Regions from separate parts of the Polaromonas sp. P1_G1 genome, predicted to be linked through region 1. Evidence: predicted binding sites of a transcription regulator. Region 1 holds the regulator's gene; each other region holds the start of a gene.
What was found. The regulator LexA, encoded in region 1, represses DNA repair genes until DNA is damaged. The targets are predictions, from matches to a motif close to ACTGTATNNNNATACAGT.
Positions count from the first base shown of each region.

Region 2: a site for LexA is predicted at 1,428-1,445, ahead of imuA (translesion DNA synthesis-associated protein ImuA). Genes of this name have one in related genera too.
Region 3: a site for LexA is predicted at 1,316-1,333, ahead of AC1D1Y_RS11260 (PA0069 family radical SAM protein). Genes of this name have one in related genera too.

Region 1 is NZ_JBFUBU010000027.1:109,917-112,178, reverse strand. It holds gene AC1D1Y_RS15305 (asparaginase) at 1-441, opposite strand, end outside; gene lexA (transcriptional repressor LexA) at 574-1,278, shown strand; gene AC1D1Y_RS15295 (hypothetical protein) at 1,411-1,782, shown strand; gene AC1D1Y_RS15290 (D-2-hydroxyacid dehydrogenase family protein) at 1,970-2,262, shown strand, end outside.
Region 2 is NZ_JBFUBU010000032.1:52,198-54,459, reverse strand. It holds gene AC1D1Y_RS16990 (SDR family oxidoreductase) at 1-696, opposite strand, end outside; gene AC1D1Y_RS16985 (YkvA family protein) at 841-1,167, opposite strand; gene imuA (translesion DNA synthesis-associated protein ImuA) at 1,476-2,141, shown strand; gene AC1D1Y_RS16975 (Y-family DNA polymerase) at 2,101-2,262, shown strand, end outside.
Region 3 is NZ_JBFUBU010000018.1:81,349-83,610, forward strand. It holds gene AC1D1Y_RS11255 (GNAT family N-acetyltransferase) at 1-133, opposite strand, end outside; gene AC1D1Y_RS11260 (PA0069 family radical SAM protein) at 184-1,272, opposite strand; gene AC1D1Y_RS11265 (hypothetical protein) at 1,512-2,216, opposite strand.

The DNA of each region.
Region 1 (2,262 bases):
CTGCGCTCCCGAGTGGCGCGCCACCGCCACCGCATCGAGCAGGTTTTGCGGTCCGTCAGGCACCAGCGCCGTGGCCGGGCGCATCGCGCAGGTCAGCACTACGGGCTTGGCCGGCGCCAGCAGCGCCTGCAGGAAAAAGGCGGTTTCCTCCAGCGTATCGGTGCCGTGGGTGATGACGATGCCCTGGACGTCGGGCTGCGCGAGGTAATGGCTGACGCGCGCGGCCAGTTTGGCCCACACCGCAAAACTCATGTCCTTGCTGTCAACCTGCGCCACCTGCTCCGTCAGCACGGTGCCGGCCTGCGCCAGAGCGGGGATCGCAGCCAGCAGTTCTTCGACGCCCACCTGGGCGGCGGTGTAACCGATGTTGTCCGACACGCTGGCGGCCCGGCCGGCGATCGTGCCGCCGGTGCCCAGAATCACAATATTTTGAGGATGCATGGAAAGTGATCTTGCAATCTTTTAAAAACTGGATGAAAATACAGGTACTGGATATTAAAACAGGTCGACGGCAGGCAAACGGTTGCAGCCCTCGGTTCTGCCTTTATCTGAAGAACCATAGGAGTCCCCGCCATGAGCATCCTCGCCGATTTTCCGCATTTTCCCTCCGAAGGTCCCAAGCTCACGGCGCGCCAGCAACAAATCCTGGAACTGATCCAGAGTGCCATCGCCCGTACCGGTGCACCGCCCACCCGCGCCGAAATCGCGAACGAACTGGGTTTCAAGTCCGCCAACGCCGCCGAAGAACACCTGCAGGCGTTGGCCCGCAAAGGCGTCATCGAGCTCGTCAGCGGTACTTCACGCGGCATACGCTTGCGCGGCGACACCCTACGTTCCATCAACGAATCACGCACCAAACAGTTTTCCCTGCCGTTGCAAAGCCTGGCCCAGCTCGCCCTACCTTTGGTAGGGCGGGTTGCTGCTGGCAGCCCGATTCTCGCGCAGGAACATATCGAGCAAACCTATTATTTTGAAAGCAGCCTGTTCCAGCGCCAGCCCGATTACCTGCTCAAGGTTCGCGGCATGAGCATGCGCGACGTCGGCATCATGGACGGCGACCTGCTGGCCGTCAAACAGGCCAAGGAAGCCAAGAACGGCCAGATCGTCGTGGCCCGCCTGGGCGATGAAGTCACCGTCAAACGCTTTCGCCGCAACAAGAACCTGATCGAGCTTTTGCCCGAAAACCCCGACTTCAACATCATCGTGGTCGAGCCCGGCGAGCCGTTTGAACTCGAAGGCCTCGCCGTCGGTTTGATACGCAACACCATGCTGATGTAAGCCTTCCAATCCGGCCACGCACCAGGTGGCGGGCGTTTGGCTGTATGGCCAACACCCTGGTGCAGCGGCCCTGCCGGCTGTAGCCGGTCCGAAATCCTGCCTGTGTAAACCTCTCTCATACAGGAGTTCATCATGGGAATCGTCAGTTTTTCACATTCACCCCTTCTGTCTCTCCTGCTGGCTCCCGTGCAGGCGCTGGCCGCCTGGTTTGTGCCTGCGCAGCAAAGCAGGTCCCATCAGTTTTCCAAATCCGTGCGCGCCCAGCGCGCGGCCGGCCAGCTGGCATTGCCTTTTTCCTCCGGTCCCGCCCCATCGCCCCGCGAAGCCACCCAAGCCGGCAAGGCAAGGCCCCGTAACCCCACGCCCAGCCGCCTGCGCATCGTGCGCGAATTCGATGCCAATGTCGGCCCGGCTTGCGCCGGCCGCATGGTCATCTCCGGCCGCATGGCCGACGTCTGTGCGGAGCTTGAGCGCATGGCCCAGCGCGAGGCCGCCTTGCAATAAAAAAGCCCCTGCCCGCCTTCGCCCTCTCTGAGGGAGGCTATTTCCCGGCTGCGTGAAGGTCAATGAGCCCGCCCAGTGCGCCACGGCAGGACTGAAATGCCTCGACAGGTTTCCTTGCGATACAAAATGCAAGCATTCGGGTAGCCCTTCCCGCGAGGAAGAAAAATCTTGCAGGCACAATATCGGCATGAATATTGTGATCCTCGACGACTACCAGGACGCAGTGCGAAAACTGAACTGCGCTGCCAAACTTGAGGCCTACCCCGCCAAGGTCTACACCAACACCGTCAAAGGCATAGGCCAGCTGTCCGTCCGGCTCAAGGATGCCGACGTCATCGTCCTTATCCGGGAACGGACCCAGCTCAACCGGCAGGTCATTGAAAAACTCCCCAAGCTCAAATTGATCGTACAGACCGGCCGTGTCGGAAGCCACGTCGACGTCGCTGCCTGCACGGAGCGCGGCATCGCGGTGGCAGAAGG
Region 2 (2,262 bases), on a different contig from region 1:
CGATTCATCGGAGGCCAGGAACACCACGGCCTTGGCGATCTCCACCGGTGAGCCGAAGCGGTGCAGCGGGATCACGGCCGTCAAGCCGTCCTTCATCTGCTGCAGCGCGTCGGCCGGCAGGCCCAGCTTGCCGTAGATCGGTGTCGTCACGGTGCCCGGGCTGACGGTGTTGAGCCGTATGCCCCTGGCGACCAGTTCGCCGGACAGCGTTTTGGCCAGCGAGACCAAGCCGGCCTTGGTCGCCGAGTAGACGCTGGAGGCCGGCATGCCCAGGTGCGCATTCACCGAGCCGTTGAGGATGACGGAGGCCGGGTTCGCAAAAGTGCCCAGCAAGGCCTGCAGCAAAAAGAAGGGCCCTTTGAAGTTGACGGCCATGGAGCGGTCAAACGCCGCCTCGTCCCAGGCTTCAAGCGGCATGAAAATGCCGATGCCCGCGTTGATGAAGGCCACGTCGAGCTGCCCGAACGCGTCGCGCACCTCCTGGGCCAGCTTGACCTGTGCCTGAAGATCGCCCGCGTCGGTTTTGGAGAAGAGGGCGTCGCCACCGAGCTGCCGGCGTGCCTCAGCCAATGATTCGTCGCTGGAACCGGTCACCATGACGCGGGCGCCTTCGGCCAGAAACTGCCTGGCCGTCTCAAGGCCTATGCCCGAGGTTCCGCCTGTCACCAGCGCGCGTTTGTTGTGCAATCTGTTCATCAAAAATTTCCTGGAATGTGAGGTAGCAAGTACCGGTATTCCAAGAGTAGGTCTGGCGGGTGTTCGGCGCTCGCCGGTTCCGGACATACGTTTGTGGTCCGCCGGCGCTAGCCAGACGTTCACGAAAGAGGGGATATCTGGCGCTTACCCGAACCACTCGGCCAGCTTCTTTTGGGTTTCTTCCCGGACCGTGTCATCGATGTGCAGGCCCACCATCCCGAACGCGGCGGCCAGTACGCCCAGGTCATCGACGTAGCCGACAACCGGCGTGATGTCGGGAATGGCATCGACCGGTGAGATGAAGTAGACCAGTGCGCTGTAGATCACTGTCCTGGCCCATGCCGGCGTATCCGGCCGCTGCGCGGCGTAATAGAGCCACAGGGCCTTCTCAATGACGTTGCGCCCGGCGCGCAGGGCGAAGTTCTTCACTTTTTCCCAAAAATTTGCATCGAAATATGCACGGGCTTCCATGGTTCGTCCTTGTATTTTGGTGAGGCCGGGCGTTTGCGGTCGAGAGGTCGACATACCCCGCCGGTGGCGTCTGATTCAGCAGCGCTCCTGAACCCCCTGAGTGAGCCGACAAACCGGGGAAAACAAATTTACTGCCGCGACCCTGGACAAGCCATTACGGGGGATTACGCGGCTTCTTCCGGGGAATCAGGAGGGGGCAGCGTGGGCTTATCCCGGCGGATGTGGGGTTTTGCTTGGCACAGGGGCCAATCACCTCCTATACTGTATATAAATACAGTTATTGGTTTTACCTGATTTGAGCCTGCCCCATGCTTTCCCCGATTTCCGCAGACCGTGCTTCGCCGGATCTGGGCAGCCTGTCCCAGGTCTGGCGCGCTGGCGAGTTGGGCAGTGCGAGCCTGCATACCGTCGACACCGGCTATGCAGGGCTTGACCAGGTGCTGCCCGGGGGCGGCTGGCCGCAGGGGGCCTTGATCGAGTTGCTGCAGCCCCAGGCGGGCGTGCATGAATGGGGCCTGGTGGCGCCGGCGCTGGCGGCCCTGCAGGCCCGGTCCCGCGAACTGACGGTGCTGGTGGGCGCGCCCTGGCTGCCTTTCGGTCCGGCGCTGGGCGCGCGCTCTCTGGACATGCGGCGCCTGCTCAGCATCCAGGGCAAGCCCGGCGATGCGCCCTCACTGCTCTGGGCCACGCGCGAAGCCCTGCAATGCGCCGACGTGCACTGCGTGCTGGCTTGGTTGCCGGATGCGCGCAGCGCCCATTTGCGCCGCCTGCAGATTGCCGCGCATGCGCACAACAAGCTGTTGTTTGTTTTTGCGGGGGGGGGGGCCGCCCGCGAAAGGGTGCGGCGCCAGCGCGAAGAGGTCGGTATTCCGGCGCCCCTGCTGCTGCCTTCGCTGGTGTCGCTTCCCCTCAGTTCATCCCGGAGCCCCATCCATGCGCTGCTGGATCGCATTGCACATCTCGACCACCACTGAGGCGGGTGCCGAGGGCCGGCCGGCGCTGGACGCCGCCGCTGTGCAGCGGGCGGTGGCCAGTCTGGCGCTGGGCCTGACGCCGCGCGTGGCGCTGGTCGACGAGGCGGTGCTGATGGACGTG
Region 3 (2,262 bases), on a different contig from region 1:
TTTTGAACAGGCTGTTGGAGAAAACAACCTTGAGGTCTGCCGGTTTCTTTTCGCCCAGGGGCGCGATGCGGTACAGATGCGACAAGGCATCCCAGTCCACATCGTCCGATGAATATCTCCATTCGAATGCCACGCTGAACTCCTTGGGAATCTATTTACGATCTAACGGCTTGCACTATACGTTCAGAACAAACTACCCTGCCCCGCGGCACCCGGCGGCCTGAAGCGGCTCAAATCCAGCTCCACACGCTCGCGGTTAAAGCCCAGCCGCCTGCAGGCTTTGACAAAACGCTGGCGCACCAGGTCGGACCACAGGCCCGAGCCCTTCATGCGCGTCGCGAAATCGCTGTCGTAATCCTTGCCGCCGCGCATTTCATGGATGTGCGCCATGATGCGCGCCGCGCGCTGCGGGTAGTGCAGTTCCAGCCACTCTTTGAAGATGGGCGCAAGCTCCCAGGGCAGCCGGATCACATGGTAAAACGCCGAGCGTGCGCCGGCCTCCCAAGCCGCTTCCAGCACCTGCTCCATGTCTTCCGTGACGAAAGGAATGTGCGGCGCCAGGCTCACACCGACCGGCACGCCGTGCTCGGCCAACGTGCGTATGGTGCGCAGGCGCCGGTGCGGCGCGGCCGCGCGCGGCTCGAGTTTGCGCGCCACTTCACCGTCCAGCGTGGTAATGGTCACGTAGATCGCGGCCAGCTTTGCGGCCGCCATGGGCGCGATCAGGTCCAGGTCGCGCTCCACGCCGCTGGACTTGGTGACCAGGGAAAACGGCTGCCCCACCTCTTGCATCAGCTCGATCACGCTGCGCGTCAGCTTGAGCTCGCGCTCTATCGGCTGGTAGCAGTCGGTCGCCGAGCCGATATTGATCAGCTTGGGAACGTAGCTGCGCTTGCCCAGGTCGGCGCGCAGCACCTCGACGATGTTGCGCTTGGCGATCAGCCGCGTTTCAAAATCCAGGCCCGGCGAAAGGTTCAGGTAGCTGTGCGTGGGCCGCGCATAGCAGTACACGCAGCCGTGCTCACAACCACGGTAAGGATTGACCGAATAGTCGAAATGGATGTCAGGCGAATCGTTTTTGCTGATCGCGCTGCGCGCGGTCTCAAACGTGACCTCGGTCTCAGGCCGTGGTGCCTCGCCTGCCGCCTCTTCTTCGAGCGTGCCCCAGCCGTCGTCCCAGGCCGCACGCACGTCTTTCTCAAACCGGTGCGCAATGCGCGTGGCAGTGCCGCGGCCCTTGATGGCGTGGATGGGGATGATAGCGTCGGACATGGGGTGGAAACAGCCGGCCGACAAAATGGGATCGGCCCGAAATACTGTATTTACGTACAGTATATTCAGACCGCCCACTTTCATCAAGCACTTCGTTTCCCGCCCCCTCCTGCCCCTGGGGCGATGGGTCCCACACTGCTTAGCCGAGGCGGATCAGCCCTTCCTGCAAACTCACCGTCGGGCTTGATCGCGCATGGAACTGATTTGATTGAGTTCCTCTGTTGTAAGTTTTGTCATTTTTAAGCTCTCTTGATTAACTGAAGGATGCGGGTGATTTCAAGATATATCTCGGGCCAGTCGGCACAATGCTTTTGATTCATGCGCACGCCGGCCCAGATTCCGGGCTGCCACATGAATCCAGTACCCCCACCATTGCGGGGATCTGCGTGGCTGCAGCCCGCGACAGGTGGCAACCCATCAGGGCCTTTGAGTTGGGTGGCTACGTAATAAGTAAGGTGATCGATGTAATGGTCGCCAGGACCGATCACATGTTTCATGGTGATGGCCTCCAACCCCGGCCGCAGCGTTCTGCGCTCTGCAATCCAACCGTTTAACTCCGCCAGCTTGATAAGCTGGTAGCCGCGTGGCTCAGCCGGAATATGGCTGGAGCGCAGAAAAATTTCAATCGCTACTTCGTAGAAGTTTTTCCCCTGCTCCGGGTAACTTTGCCGATCCGCTCGGCCCGTCAACGGGGTCTTGCTGGGCCAGTAAAAAGTAATGCCGCGAAGGTTGGGACTGCCATACTCCCACGGCCCGGAAAACCATTGCCCGTTGACTTTGAACAACTGCCTCCCAGGTTCAACCGCAGGCTGGACATCGCCGTCGCAAATCTTGTCCAGGCAGGCAACACGTTTTTCCTCGGCCAGTTCGGCCCGCCGTTGGTCATCAGGACCGCAGCCTATCAGCGCGGCCACAGCAATCAAGACATAGCTCAGACGGTACATGCGATATCTCTCGGCAGTTCTTGGTTCACTTGAGATGCAAATTGCA